DNA from 3 places in the Streptomyces sp. NPDC037083 genome. Region 3 is predicted to be linked to each of the others. Evidence: riboswitches for the same ligand, from Rfam matches in the RefSeq annotation. Region 3 holds a riboswitch; each other region holds the start of a gene.
What was found. Region 3 has a riboswitch for cyclic di-AMP ahead of ACZ7DE_RS22440 (C40 family peptidase). Riboswitches for the same ligand answer to the same signal wherever they lie in the genome.
Positions count from the first base shown of each region.

Region 1: linked by a shared signal. The riboswitch ahead of ACZ7DE_RS08645 (M23 family metallopeptidase) and the one ahead of ACZ7DE_RS22440 (C40 family peptidase) in region 3 are both predicted to bind cyclic di-AMP.
Region 2: linked by a shared signal. The riboswitch ahead of ACZ7DE_RS28545 (M23 family metallopeptidase) and the one ahead of ACZ7DE_RS22440 (C40 family peptidase) in region 3 are both predicted to bind cyclic di-AMP.

Region 1 covers NZ_JBVJSQ010000003.1:6,838-11,203, reverse strand. The annotation lists gene ACZ7DE_RS08655 (TetR/AcrR family transcriptional regulator) at 1-452, shown strand, start outside; gene ACZ7DE_RS08650 (SGNH/GDSL hydrolase family protein) at 717-1,502, opposite strand; gene ACZ7DE_RS08645 (M23 family metallopeptidase) at 1,811-2,764, opposite strand; cyclic di-AMP (ydaO/yuaA leader) riboswitch at 2,769-2,926, opposite strand; gene ACZ7DE_RS08640 (alpha-galactosidase) at 3,231-4,366, opposite strand, start outside.
Region 2 covers NZ_JBVJSQ010000012.1:21,213-25,578, forward strand. The annotation lists gene ACZ7DE_RS28535 (PrsW family intramembrane metalloprotease) at 1-1,042, shown strand, start outside; gene ACZ7DE_RS28540 (aldo/keto reductase) at 1,180-2,124, opposite strand; gene ACZ7DE_RS28545 (M23 family metallopeptidase) at 2,393-3,415, opposite strand; cyclic di-AMP (ydaO/yuaA leader) riboswitch at 3,425-3,591, opposite strand; tRNA gene ACZ7DE_RS28550 (tRNA-Met) at 3,919-3,992, opposite strand; gene ACZ7DE_RS28555 (dihydrofolate reductase family protein) at 4,053-4,366, opposite strand, start outside.
Region 3 covers NZ_JBVJSQ010000008.1:126,115-130,480, forward strand. The annotation lists gene ACZ7DE_RS22420 (8-amino-7-oxononanoate synthase) at 1-633, shown strand, start outside; gene ACZ7DE_RS22425 (DUF397 domain-containing protein) at 691-924, opposite strand; gene ACZ7DE_RS22430 (helix-turn-helix domain-containing protein) at 934-1,794, opposite strand; gene ACZ7DE_RS22435 (ATP-binding protein) at 2,007-2,489, shown strand; gene ACZ7DE_RS22440 (C40 family peptidase) at 2,543-3,016, opposite strand; cyclic di-AMP (ydaO/yuaA leader) riboswitch at 3,020-3,190, opposite strand; gene ACZ7DE_RS22445 (hypothetical protein) at 3,571-3,876, opposite strand; gene ACZ7DE_RS22450 (ATP-dependent Clp protease proteolytic subunit) at 3,884-4,366, opposite strand, start outside.

The sequences.
Region 1 (4,366 bases), on a different contig from region 3:
TGGTCGCCGACGCGTTCGCCCTCGCGGCCCAGGACGACCTGGCGCACCTGCGCAAGCTGGCCGGCCGCCGCACGACGGCGTTGCGCCGGCTGCGCGCGGCCGTGCGCTGGTACGCGCCCACGGGACAGGCCAAGGGCTGGCGGCTGTGGATCGAGGGCTGGGCCGTGTCGCTGCGCGAGCCCGCGTTGCGGGAGGTCGCCCGGGATCTCGACAGGGAGTGGAAGGCCGCGCTCGCCGGGGTGATCGCGGAGGGCGTGACCGCGGGCGAGTTCCGCTGCCCGGACCCGGAGGGCACGGCGCTGCGCCTGACGGCCCTGCTGGACGGGCTCGCCGTACAACTGACGTCGTACGAGGGCGCGGTGTCCCGGGCCAGGGCGCAGGAGTGGGTGGACGAGGCACTGAACCGCGAACTCGGCCTGGACGCAGGGACGTCGAGCGCCGAGGAGCGCTGAGCCGCCGGGGCAGGCCGCGGTCGGTCGAACTCGTGGACCACCGTCGCGTCACCTCCGCCCGGACCTCTCCGGGTGTGACGGGCGTACGGGAAAAGGGCGCGCGGGCCCGGTCCCCGAGTGTGCCGGACGGGCGTGAGTGCGTGCGGTCGCCCAAGCGCGCGTGTCGGCGCGCTTCCGGTCGCCACACCCGTACGGTCACCTCACGGGTGGAGCGGCCGGCCGTGGGACGCCCACGGCCGGCCGCGTCCGCGCACTGAGGCCCGCTCAGGCCACGGCGGCGATCCGCATCCTGATGTCGTCCGGCGACAGCGTGCCCTTGGCTATCACGTGGTCGCCGGAGGACTCGCCGCGCAGCCGGCGCCCGATCCACGGCACCAGGTACTCGCGGGCCCACTGGACGTCGTCGCGCCGCACCTCGAGGGTGCCGCGCGGCGGGAGCGCCGGCCACGGCTGCTCCGGGTCGGCCGGCACCTCCAGGTGGAGGACCTGGCCGGCGCGCAGCGCCACGCGCGTGTGCCCCTCCGGGGAGAGGTGGAGCCGGTCGCCGTCCCAGGCCCTGCGGTCCTGAACCGACTTCAGGGACCACAGGTCGAGCACCGGGCAGCCGTACCGGTCGGCGACGGCACGGACGTGCCCGTTGTAGGTGGCGATCTTGCCGCGCAAGTGCCTGAGCACGGGGACGCCGCGGGTGTCGAAGCCGGTGGTCACCATGACTGTGCCGGCTACGGCGGTCAGGGCCGAGATCGCGCGCTCGAAGCGCTCGGCGACCTCGTCCGGGTCGGTTCCTGGACGGAGGATGTCGTTGCCGCCCGCGCAGAAGGAGACCAGGTCCGGGGCGAGTTCCACCGCCCTGGGGAGCTGGTCCTCCATGATCTGGTCGAGCAGCTTTCCGCGGACCGCGAGGTTGGTGTAGTTGAAGTCGCCTTCGGGACGCAGGTCCGCGAGGAGGACCGCGAGCCGGTCCGCCCAGCCGACGAACGCCCCGTCGGGGCCGGGGTCGCCCACGCCCTCGGTGAAGCTGTCCCCCACCGCCACGTACGACCCGATCACTGATCTGTTGTCACTCTTCGAATCGTCTGCCACAGCAGTTCATGATTCACCTTCGAATGTGACTTACGCGACCGTAGGCAGAGGTTGACGGTCGGTGAGATAAGCCACTCCTAAAGAATTTGCCAACCAGGGAATAGGGAGCCACACCCGAAAGTCGTTGAAACGGGAATGACTCCGGGCGGTGCGGAACCCGACATGGGCCTGACACGCAGTCGAAGGCCGGACCCGGGCGGGTGCGGCCTTCGACTGCGTGTCAGGCGAGGGGGTCCGCCCGCTCGATCGACGTCGAGCGGGCGAGACCGGCAGGGTCAGCCGACGCTGACGCCGTGCGAGCGGAGGTACGCGATCGGGTCCACGTCCGAGCCGTAGTCCGGCGTGGTGCGGATCTCGAAGTGCAGGTGCGGGCCGGTCACGTTGCCGGTCGCCCCGGAGAGTCCGACCTGCTGGCCCGCGGTCACGGTCTGGCCGGCCGAGACGGAGAGCTGCGAGAGGTGGGCGTACTGGGCGTAGTAGCCGTCGGCGAGCCGGATGACGACCTGGTTGCCGTAGGCGCCGCCCCAGCCCGCGGACACGACGGTGCCCGCGCCGACGGCCTTGAGCGAGGTGCCGGTCGGGACGACGAAGTCCACGCCCGTGTGGTAGCCGCTCGACCACATGCTGCCCGACTGGTGGTACGGGGTGCCGACGGTGGCGCCGGCCACCGGCAGCACGAAGCCGTTGGAGCCGGTCTCGGAGGCCTGGGTGGCCTTCGAGGACGACGAGGTGGACGCCTTCGCGTCGGAGGCCTTCGACGACTTCGAGAACGCCGAGGACTTCGACGAGCTCTTGGAGGAGGAAGAGGACGAACCGGACGGCTTGGGGGCGCCGGTCGCGGCCTTCTTGCCGATCGACAGCTTGAGGCCGGGGTGGATCAGCGACGGGTCGTCACCGACGGCCTCGCGGTTGTCCTGGTAGAGCTTCCGCCAGCCGCCGCTGACCTTCTGCTCGTCCGCGATCTTCGAGAGGTAGTCGCCGGACCGCACGGTGTAGGTCTTCGAGGTGGCGGTCTTCCGGGTCACCGCGGCGGCCTGAACGGTCTTTTCCGAAACGGTTCGGGCGACCGACTGGCCGGCGGTCTGCGCAACGGATTCCGGGGTGGCCGCGTGAGCGCCGGAGGCGCCCATGAGCGGAAGGGCGAGCGCGGCGCCGCCGGTTCCGGCGACGGCTATGGAACGGGTGAAACGCTGGGCCTTGGGACGGCGGTGCTTACCCTTCGCGGGCATGGCGAATTCCTCTCCGGCGCCTGCGAGGTGAGCTGTCGGGTGCGGACTGGAGATGCCCGGCCGCGCCGAGGCGCGGCTTTACCCCAAGCCTGTTCCGGGACCGGAACAGGCGGTTGTGCCTGTGGGTCCCCCGCTCCTGCCGTTCACGGGTGAGTGTGCGGTCTCCGGGCGGCGGCAGGATTGGGCGTCCGTCCGGATTGGTGTGGAACGTAAGCGACCAGGACGCACAGGGACAAGCAGAGGTTGTACGGCCGACGCCCTCTACTTGATCCCCTGCGGGAATTCCCGGTCACGCTCCGTGAATCGCACCGCCGCCAATTCACCAAGCACCCTTGAATCACACGCGAATTACGTGAACATGACGGGCGACGCACGGTCACAGCTATGACGCTGCTCACGTGACACTTCTCCAGGACCCTTTATTACATAGCGAGTTCAAACAAAGGATCCAATTCGGACAGAAAGCTCAGATGCGACGCAGGCGGATAACCGTCGCATCGAGGTCGCCGCGCAGACCGGTACGCAGCCCGTGGTGCAGCAGTACCGCACCCCGGTGCACTTCGCCCGTTTCACGGCATTCGTACGAGGCTGTCGGGTCGAGCCCCCGCAGCCGCAGCGCGGGAACGGGCTCACCGAACCGCTGCGCCTGGAGCCAGGCGAGGACGACGGTCTCGTCGCCGCGCAGGTACTGAACGGCGCTCAGTCCGCCCGTCGGCGGACGCAGCCGGTAGAGGTCGCCGTGCTGCACCAGGGGCCGGATGTCCTTGTAGAGGTCCACCCATCCGCGCGCCTCGGCGAGCTCCTCCTCGCTCCACTCGGCGAGATCCCCGCCGACGCCGAGCACCCCGGCCATGGCGCTGACGAACCGAAAGCGCAGCGAGCTGACCCGCCCGTTGAGCTGCGTGTTGGGGCTGTCGGTGACCCATGCGGCCATGACCCGGGCGGGGTGCAGCTGGCTGAAGCCGTGCTGGATGTCGAGCCGGTCGAGCGGATCGGTGTTGTCGGAGGTCCACACCTGGTCGGTGCGGCTCATGATCCCCAGGTCGATGCGCCCGCCACCGCCCGAGCAGGACTCGAAGGCGACGCCCGGGTGGGCAGCCCGCAGCCGGTCCAGGAGGCCGTAGAGGGCGCGCACGTGGTCGACCCACAGGCGCTGCGGGTAGGGGTCGTCCGGCCAGCCGGCGTCGGTGAAGCAGCGGTTGAAGTCCCACTTGACGTAGTCGATCGGCGCGCTGGACAGGAGGGCGTCGAGCTGCTCCCAGAGGTACTCCTGGACGTCCTCGCGCGCGAGGTTCAACATGAGCTGATTGCGGAACTCCGTCCGCTTTCGTCCCGGTTGGAACTGCACCCAGTCGGGGTGCGCCCGGTACAGGTCGCTGTCCGGGTTGACCATCTCGGGCTCGACCCAGACGCCGAACTGCATGCCGAGGGCGTGCACGTACTCCCCGAGGGGTTTCAGGCCGTTGGGGAAGCGGTCGGGGTTGGGCCGCCAGTCGCCGAGCCCCGCGTGGTCGCCGGTGCGCGCCCCGAACCACCCGTCGTCGACGACGAACAGCTCCACCCCGATCGCCGCGGCGCGCCGGGCGAGGTTCGCCTGCTGCT
Region 2 (4,366 bases), on a different contig from region 3:
CTTCACCGGGATCGTCGACGGCGTGGTCATAGCCGGGGTCACCGCCACCGGCTTCGCCTTCACCGAGAACATCCTCTACCTCGGCACCGCCTTCGGCACCGACCAGCTCACGGGTGACACCGGCATCGCCTCCGTCACCGCCGCGACGTTCTTCGTGCGCGTCATCATGTCGCCCTTCGCGCATCCCCTGTTCACCGTGCTGACCGGCATCGGCTTCGGCATCGCCGCGCTCTCCGGGGTCCGTCGGCCCGTTCGGCGTGTGCTGCTCCCCCTGTGCGGGCTGCTTCTCGCGATGGGCATGCACGCCCTGTGGAACGGCTCGTCGACGTTCGGCGAGTTCGGCTTCTTCGCGGTGTACGCGGCGATCATGGTGCCCGCGTTCGGACTGCTGACCTGGCTGGTGGTGTGGACCCGGCAGCGGGAGCTGCGCACCGTCCAGGAGGAGCTGCCCGTCTACGCGGCCGCCGGATGGCTCACCCCGGCCGAGCCGTACGCGCTCGCGTCCATGCGGGCCCGTCGCCTGGCCAGGAAGTACGCCGGCCGCCACCTGGGCAGGCCGGCGGCGCGGGAGGTGGCGCGCTACGAGGCGTACGCGACGTCTCTCGCGTTCCTGCGGCACCGGGGCCGACGAGGCCGGGCCGACGCCGACTTCGTCGTCCGGGAAGGGGAGTTGCTGAACGAGCTGTGGCGCCGCAAGGACGTCGCCCGTCCCGCGCTGGACCACGCGGCACGGATGACGGCCCCTCCGGTACGGGTGGCTCCGCCGCCCTGGCCGGTGTACGGGGCGTACGGGTACGGCCCCGGTCCCGGCCAGGCCCCTCCGTACGGCCAGGTCCCCGGTCCCGGACCGGGATACGGGTACGGACAGGGGTACGGCTACGGGTATCCGGCGGGCCCGACGCCCGGGAACCCGGCAGGGCCGGCCCCCGGCCGTCCCTCAGGCCACGGCGGGTACGGCGGCCAAGCGGGGTACGGCGGGCACGATCACGCGGGGTACGGCTACCCAGCGGCCCCGAACCCCTCCCCCAACCCCTACCACTAGCCACAGCCACAGGTACAGCCACAGCCCTCGGTCCTGCCCTCCGTCCCAGCCCCGCCTGCCAGGCAGCACCGGGCCGAGCCGCGGTGGGTCGGGGCGGTCCCGGTCGGGTGGGGTGGGGTCGAGTCAGGGTGGGCAGATCAGGCCGAAGCCTCCGTCAGCCGGGTGATCTCCGCGCTCGTGAGTTCCAGGTCCGCCACACCCAGCAGCGCCGGCAGCTGTTCGGCCGTCCGCGCGGAGGCGATCGGTGCGGCCACGGTCGGCTGTGCGGCGAGCCAGGCGAGGGCGACCGTGGCGACCTGGGCGTCGCGGGCCTGGGCGATCTCGTCCAGGGTGGTCAGGACCCGGCGGCCCCGCTCGGTGTCGAGGTGCTTGGCGGCGCCGGCGGAGCGGGCGCTCTCCACCGTCGCACCGGGCCGGTACTTGCCGGTGAGGAATCCGGAGGCCAGCGAGAAGTACGGCACGGCGGCGAGGCCGAAACGGGCGGCGAGGTCCTGCAGGCCGCCCTCGTAGGTGTCACGCGAGACCAGGTTGTAGTGGGGCTGCAGGGCGACGTACCGGGCCAGGCCCTCCCGGTCGGAGAACTCCAGGGACTCCTGGAGGCGTTCGGGGGAGATGTTGGAGGCGGCGATGTGGCGCACCTTGCCCGCCTTCACCAGCTCGTCGAGCGCGCCGATGATCTCCTCGACGGGCACCTCGGTCTTGTCGAAGTGCGTGTAGTACAGGTCGATGCGGTCGGTGCCCAGCCGACGGAGGGAGGCGTCCGCGGCGGCCTTGATGTTCCCGGCGGACAGGCCGGGGAACTCGGGGTGCTGGCTGACCTTGGTGGCGATGACGAGGTCGTCGCGGTTGCCGCGCTGCTTCAGCCAGTTGCCGATGACGGTCTCGGACTCGCCGCCCGAGTTGCCCTCGGCCCAGGAGGAGTAGGAGTCGGCGGTGTCGAGGAAGTTGCCGCCGGCGGCCGCGTAGGCGTCGAGCACGGCGAAGGAGGACGCCTCGTCCGCCGTCCAGCCGAAGACGTTGCCGCCGAGGGAGAGCGGGAAGACCTCGAGGTCGGAGGAGCCGAGTGTGCGAAGGGAAGTCATGTGTCATCTCAACGGTCACACGGGCCACGCCCATTCCACGCGGCCTGCGAAGAACGCGTGAACGGCGTGTGGCCCGACAGACCGGCAGCCCTGACGTCGGGGGTGGCCGTCAGGGCTGCCGGGGACCGGTCAGGGTTCCCCGATGAGGTCGTACGGAGTGCCCCGCGTCGTACGGGTGTCCCGCGCCGTACGGAGTCTCCCCGAAGGGACGTCTCCCGGACGTCTCCGGGACGTCTTCGGGAGTTCTCCGGGACGCCTCAGGCACGTCTCAGGGGTTGAGGCCCTTGCTGCGCAGCCACGCCGCCGGGTCGATGCCTTCGGAGCTGCCACCCGGGTGGACCTCGAGGTGGAGGTGGGCGCCGGTGACGTTTCCGGTCGCGCCCACGCGGCCGATCACATCGCCGGTGGCGACCTTCTGGCCGACGCTGACGTTGATCGACGACTGGTGGCAGAACCAGAGCTCGGTGCCGTCGTCCAGCGTGAGGATGGTGCGGTAGCCGTAGGAACCGGCCCAGCCCGCCTCGGTGATGGTGCCGCTGTGGACGGCCTTGATGAGCGTGCCCGTGGGCGCGGCGAAGTCGAGACCGGTGTGGTACCCGGAGGACCACAGGGAACCGGCCTGGCCGAAGGTCGAGGTGATCGTGTACGAGGAGGTCGGCAGCGTGTACTGCTTGGCCAGTTCGGCCAGGCGCGCGGCCTCGGCCTTCTCGGCTGCCTCCTCGGCGGCCTTCTTCTTCGCGGCGGCGGCCTCGGCCTCCGCCTCCTTCTCGGCCTTGGCGGCGGCGTCGGCCTCGGCCTTCTTGGCGGCCTCGGCGGCCTTGACCTCGAACTGGGTCTGCTGCGACTCGGCCTGCGCCATGATCCGGCTGCGGAGGGCCTCGCCGGCGTCGGCGGCGCTCTCCTCGGTGTCGACGGCGGTCTCGGACCCGAAGCTCGCCAGGGCGGGCGCGGCTTCCTGGGCGGGGTCCTCGTCGGAGATGAGGGAGCCCACGTTGGGCATGTCCGGCATCGAGATGGAGACCGGGGCCTTGCCGGTGTTGGCGCTCGCCATTCCGCCCGCGCTGACGGCGGCGATGACGCCGACGCCGAGGACGGTGGAGCTGCGGGCGAACCCGCCGCCGCGCTGCTTGGCGACCCGGTGCTTGCCCCGGACCGGGCGAACGGACTCCGCGGTGGGGTTCCATTCCTCCCAGGGGCCCTCGTCGGTGCGGTAGCCGCCGTAGCCGAAGGTCTCGGTGGACCGCTGGCTCGGCGCGTACGGGGCCTCGGGGGCAGGCGGGTTGGACGCCACGCGGGCGCGCTCCTTTCCTTCCGTCGCCTACCGGGTTAGCTGACGGGTTCGGAGCGGGAAGGTCTCCTACGCGCGTATACCGACCGTGGACTCTGCGAGTTCACGGTGACTTCCGCGCGATTCACCCCAAGTTGGTGGTTCCCCGGTTCCCTTGCGGGATTCGGCGCGTGCGCACGGAGCCGACTCTGGTGCCGGCTGGGACGACCGCGCTGCGTTATCGAACGTTAATAGACCCAGGGGTGGGTTTCCAAGCTGTTCTGCTTGATCAACAACATTTCCGGCCTGGACTTTCGGGCCACCAGCGGTGAAAAACGGGCGAGTTGACCTGCCTGCCGCACACCTCGGCAGTCACAGGCGTTTTGATGGCGACTCAACCTTGATGCGCAGGGCGGTCACCTGGTCACCATGCGTAAGAAAGTGAGGGGGAAAGGTGGGCGCGAGGCATACGAGACGGAATACACCGAGGGCCGGAACCCTGTTGGATTCCGGCCCTCGGCCTTCAGTAGCGGGGACAGGATTTGAACCTGCGACCTCTGGGTTATGAGCCCAGCGAGCTACCGAGCTGCTCCACCCCGCGTCGTTGTGACTCCAGTGTACGTCATCTGCGGGAGGTGAAACACCACGGTTGACCGCGGCCTCACGCCAGGTGCCGGTTCGGTGCCTTCGCCCGCTCCTCGTACTCCGGCAGCACGACGACGTCGACGCCCGCGGCCGTCAGCATTCCGGTGCCGTCCGCCGCCGTCACGAAGGTGTCCGGCTCGCGCCAGGCCGTGACCACCCGGCGCACGCCCGCGTCGAGGATGAGCCGAGCGCAGGGCGAGGGGCGCGAGGAACGGCGGGCGCAGGGTTCGAGGCTGCTGTAGACGGTGGCCGTGGGCAGCCGCGGGTCGGCGGGGTCGAGCTTGGCGAGGGCCGCCTCCTCGGCGTGCACGACCGGGTCGCCCCCCTCGC
Region 3 (4,366 bases):
GTCTTCTCGGTCGACGGCGACGCCGCACCGCTGGCCGCCCTGGCGGCCGCCTGCCGGGAGCACGGCGCGGGACTGGTCGTCGACGACGCCCACGGGCTCGGCGTGCTCGGGGAGGGCGGACGGGGCGCCGCGTACGCGGCGGGTCTCGCGGGCGCCGACGACGTCGTCGTCACGGTCACGCTGTCCAAGTCCCTCGGCAGCCAGGGCGGCGCCGTGCTGGGACCCGCGCGCGTGATCGACCATCTGGTGAACGCGGCCCGCACGTTCATCTTCGACACGGGTCTGGCCCCGGCCGCGGCGGGTGCGGCGCTGGCCGCCCTGAGGCTGCTGCGGCGCGAGCCCGGGCGCGCGGCACGCGCGCGTGGGGTGGCGGGCGAGCTGTACGCGCGTCTGACGGCCGCGGGGCTGGAGGCTGTGCGTCCGGACGCGGCGGTCGTCTCCGTGCGGGCACCGTCCCCGGAGGGGGCCGTGCGGTGGGCGGCGGACTGCCGGTCGGCAGGCCTTGCCGTGGGGTGCTTCCGTCCTCCCTCCGTGCCCGACGGCATCTCACGGCTCAGGCTCACCGCCCGGGCGGACCTCTCCGGGGCCGAGCTGGAACGCGCTGTTCGGGTGATCGGCGAGACACGACCATGAGTCGGCGTGGCACGGCCGTGGGTCGCCGCTGACCGGGAGCCGTCTGCGCCGTCGTGGTCAGCGCAACGCCGAGGTGAAGCCCGTCCAGCTCTCGGGGGAGAAGAGCAGGGCGGGTCCGTCCGGGTCCTTGGAGTCGCGTACGGCGAGCAGACCGGCCCAGGGGCCCAAGGCCGGCCGGGCGGTCTCGACGCAGTTGTTCGCCCCCGTGCTGTAGCTGCTGCGCAGCCAACGCACCTGCGGGAGATGATCGGAATCGGTACTGGAAGGTACGTTCCGCGGTACTGCGGACATGGTGCCTCCTTACGCGCCGTCGGCCAGCGCGGCGAGGTAATCCGATGAGTCCTCGGGCGAAAGGGCGTGCGCCCGAAGGGCGTTGAAGGCCTCGGTGTAGGCCTGGAGGTCTTCTTTCCGTTCGAGATAGAGGCTACTCGTCAAGTGGTCGAGAACAACCACATCCAGATCAGAAGTGCGCGAAAATGAGAAGATGACGAAAGGGCCGGTCACGCCGATGTGCGCCCCGGCCGCGAAGGGCAGTACCTGCAGCCGCACCTGGGGCAGTCGGGCGGCCTCCACGAGCCGTCCGAGCTGGCGTGCCATCACCTCCGGCCCGCCGACCTCCCGCCGCAGCACCGCCTCGTCCAGCACCGCGCTCAGCTCCAGCGGCGGCTGCGCGCGCAGCACGTCCTGCCGGGCCAGCCGCACCTCCACCAGGGCGTCGACCTGCTCCTCCTCCACCCCCTCCACCGCCGCGCTGGTCACCGCCCGCGCGTACTCGGGCGTCTGCAGCAGCCCGGGCACCACGCTCGTCTCCAGCGTGCGCATCGCGCTCGCCTGCGACTCCAGGCTGATGAAGTCCCGGTAGGCGGGGGGCAGCACCCCGCGGTAGGCGTGCCACCAGTGGTCCCGGCCACCGCCGCCGTCGTCGCCCGCCAGGGCCAGCATCAACTCCCGCAGCCGCGGGTCGGCCACTCCGTAGACATCGAGAAGTAACCGCACATCGGCTGGTTTCGATCCACTGGTGCCGGTCTCGATGCGGCTCACCTTGGATTGATGCCAGCCCACGAGCCGGGCCGCCTCACCGCTGGTGAGGCCCGCCTGGGCGCGTAGACTGCGCAGTTCGGCACCCAGCTTCCGGCGGCGCACCGCGGGACCGTGCTGCATGGGCTCCTCCTTGCTCCTGACGGGCCGGCCGCACACGCTCTGCCGGCGCAGAGTTCACCGCATCGGGCGACAGATATATGCATATCTTGGTGGATCGCCACCCGTGACCGACGTGGTGATGGCAGTCTGGCGAAGAAGCACCGGTCGGGACCGTACTCGAACCACACGCACCGTGTCGGACTCCGGTCCCGTGGGAAAGGGACGACGTCGCCATGGCAGATCACCTGGAAGCATCCGTCACTCTGCCGAGCGATCCCGCCTCGGTCTCCACGGCCCGCGGATTCGTCGCCGACACCCTCGTGGAGTGGGGTCTGCCGGCGGACGCCGAGACGGCCGACACCGTCCGTCTGATCGTCTCGGAACTGGCCACCAACGCCGTACAGCACACTTTCGGGCAGTCACCCACCTTCACGGTGGACCTCGTCCTGGACCGTGACGAACATTTGAGCATCGGTGTCACCGACAGTCACCCGCGTTTCCCCCAACGACTGCCGGCCGCCGTCCAGCAGGACAACGGCCGAGGCATGGTGATCATTCGCTGGCTGACCGCGGAGAGCGGCGGCAAGCTCAGAGTGCGGCGCACCCGGGAGGGCGGCAAGACGGTCCTCGTCGAACTGCCGTGGACCGTTCCGGCGGCGGAGCCGGTGGCCGGAGCGCTGACGGCTCCGGCCGAAGGCGAGATCCCGGGGCGGTGACGGCGCGTCAGGACGCCGTCCGTCGCCCCGGGAGGCTCAGCGGACCCGACGGCTCAGCGGACCCGGCCGTACCAGACGCTCTTGGTCCAGATCTTCTGCAGCTTCACCACGTCGCCGGTCTTCGGCGAGTGCCAGATCTTGCCCTTACCCGCGTAGATCCCGACGTGGTACACGTTCGACCCCGAGTGGAAGAAGACCAGGTCGCCCGCCTTGCGGCTGGACGCCCTGATGTGCTTGGTCTTGTTGTACTGCTGGGCCGCCGTCCGGGGCAGGCTCTTGCCGGCCTTCTTGTACGAGTACAGCGTGAGCCCGGAGCAGTCGAACCTCTTCGGCCCGGTGGCCCCGTACTTGTACGGGGCGCCCTTCTTCGAGGCCGCGATCTGGAGCGCCTTCGTCGCCGGTGTGGCGGCCGCGGCATCGGAGGCGAGCCCCGGGACCACGACCGAGCCGCCCACGGCGGCGATGGCGAACGCCGAGGCCGTACCGGCCCGGGCCATGAGCGACGGGACACGATTGAGCGCAGTCATGCGCAACCCTTCGTCAGCCGCCTGTGAAGGATGACCTGTCGGATTCGGGCTGGCGAAGTTGCCCGGCCGCGTGTGCGGCTTCACCCCAAGGGCTGCTCGGCACGGTCATGGCGTGACCGTTCCGGCGACCCGTCGTGCTTGGGTCCTCCACTCCTGCCGATGCACTTCTGTCGACCGGTCATCCGGGCGGCGGCAGGACTCGGCGTCCGCCCGGACCGCCCCGCCGCTTGTGGCGGGGGCTTGTCGTCAGTCAGGGATCTTGGCTCACCGATGTCCGAAAATCCCAACGGAACCGGGGATTTGTGGGGTTACTCACCACTCACCCGTTCGGGTGGACACCCTGATGGCCGATCAGGAGTCAAGGCGGCCACAGGGCCCCGGACCAGCATCGGAGCCCTCAGTTCCGCTCGAAAAGCGCCGTTTTGACGCAACTCGGCGGGCCCGGAAGACCAACGGCCGCTACTCCGAACGGGGGTAACCCGTCTGGTGCGTTTCAACTCCGGCCCGGACCTCGCGCTCGGGGTGCGATCGGTCCGGGTCGGAGACGGGTCGCCTCAACTGTCGGAGAGCGGAGGCAGCGTGACGCGCGCCGTGCGGCGCTCCCCGTCCAGGACGCGCAGCGCCCGCGCGAGCGTCGGCGCGTGCAGCTCGCTCTCGCCGCGCTGGTGCATCAGTGTGAGCGCGTCGCGCAGCGCCGTCACCTTGCCCACCAGCGCCTGGGCCGCGCGCAGTCCACCGTAGGTGTCGCCGTGGCGGGCGGGGTTGATGCGGCCGAGCAGGTCGACCACGTCCAGGTAGCCGTCGATCAACTCGGCCTCGGCGCGGGTCAGGGCGGGCAGCGGCGGCAGTTCGGGCACCATCGGCGGCTCACCCCCGGCCCAGGGAGCCGGCCGAGCCCGTGCGGCCGGCGACGATCCCGTCCACCAGGCCGTACTCCACGGCCTCCCGGGCGGTGAGGAGCCTGTCCCGCTCGATGTCCGCGGTGACCTGCTCCGGCGTCCGCCCGGTGTGCCGGACGAGCATCGCCTCCAGCGTGGTCCGGGTCCGCGCCAGCTCGTCGGCCTGGACGGCGAGGTCGTCGGCCTGTCCCTCGACGGGCTCGGGCAGCGACGGCTGGCGGATCGTCATCCGAGCGCCCGGCAGCGCGAACCGCTTGCCCGGGGTGCCCGCCGCCAGCAGCACCGCGGCGGACGCGTCCGCCCGGCCCAGGCAGGTCGTCCCCACGTCGCAGGTGACGTACCGGATCGTGTCGTAGAGGGCCGTCATCGCGCTGAACGAGCCGCCGGGGGAGTTGATGTACAGCGAGATGTCCCGGTCCGGGGCCTGGTGCTCCAGGTGCATGACCTGGGC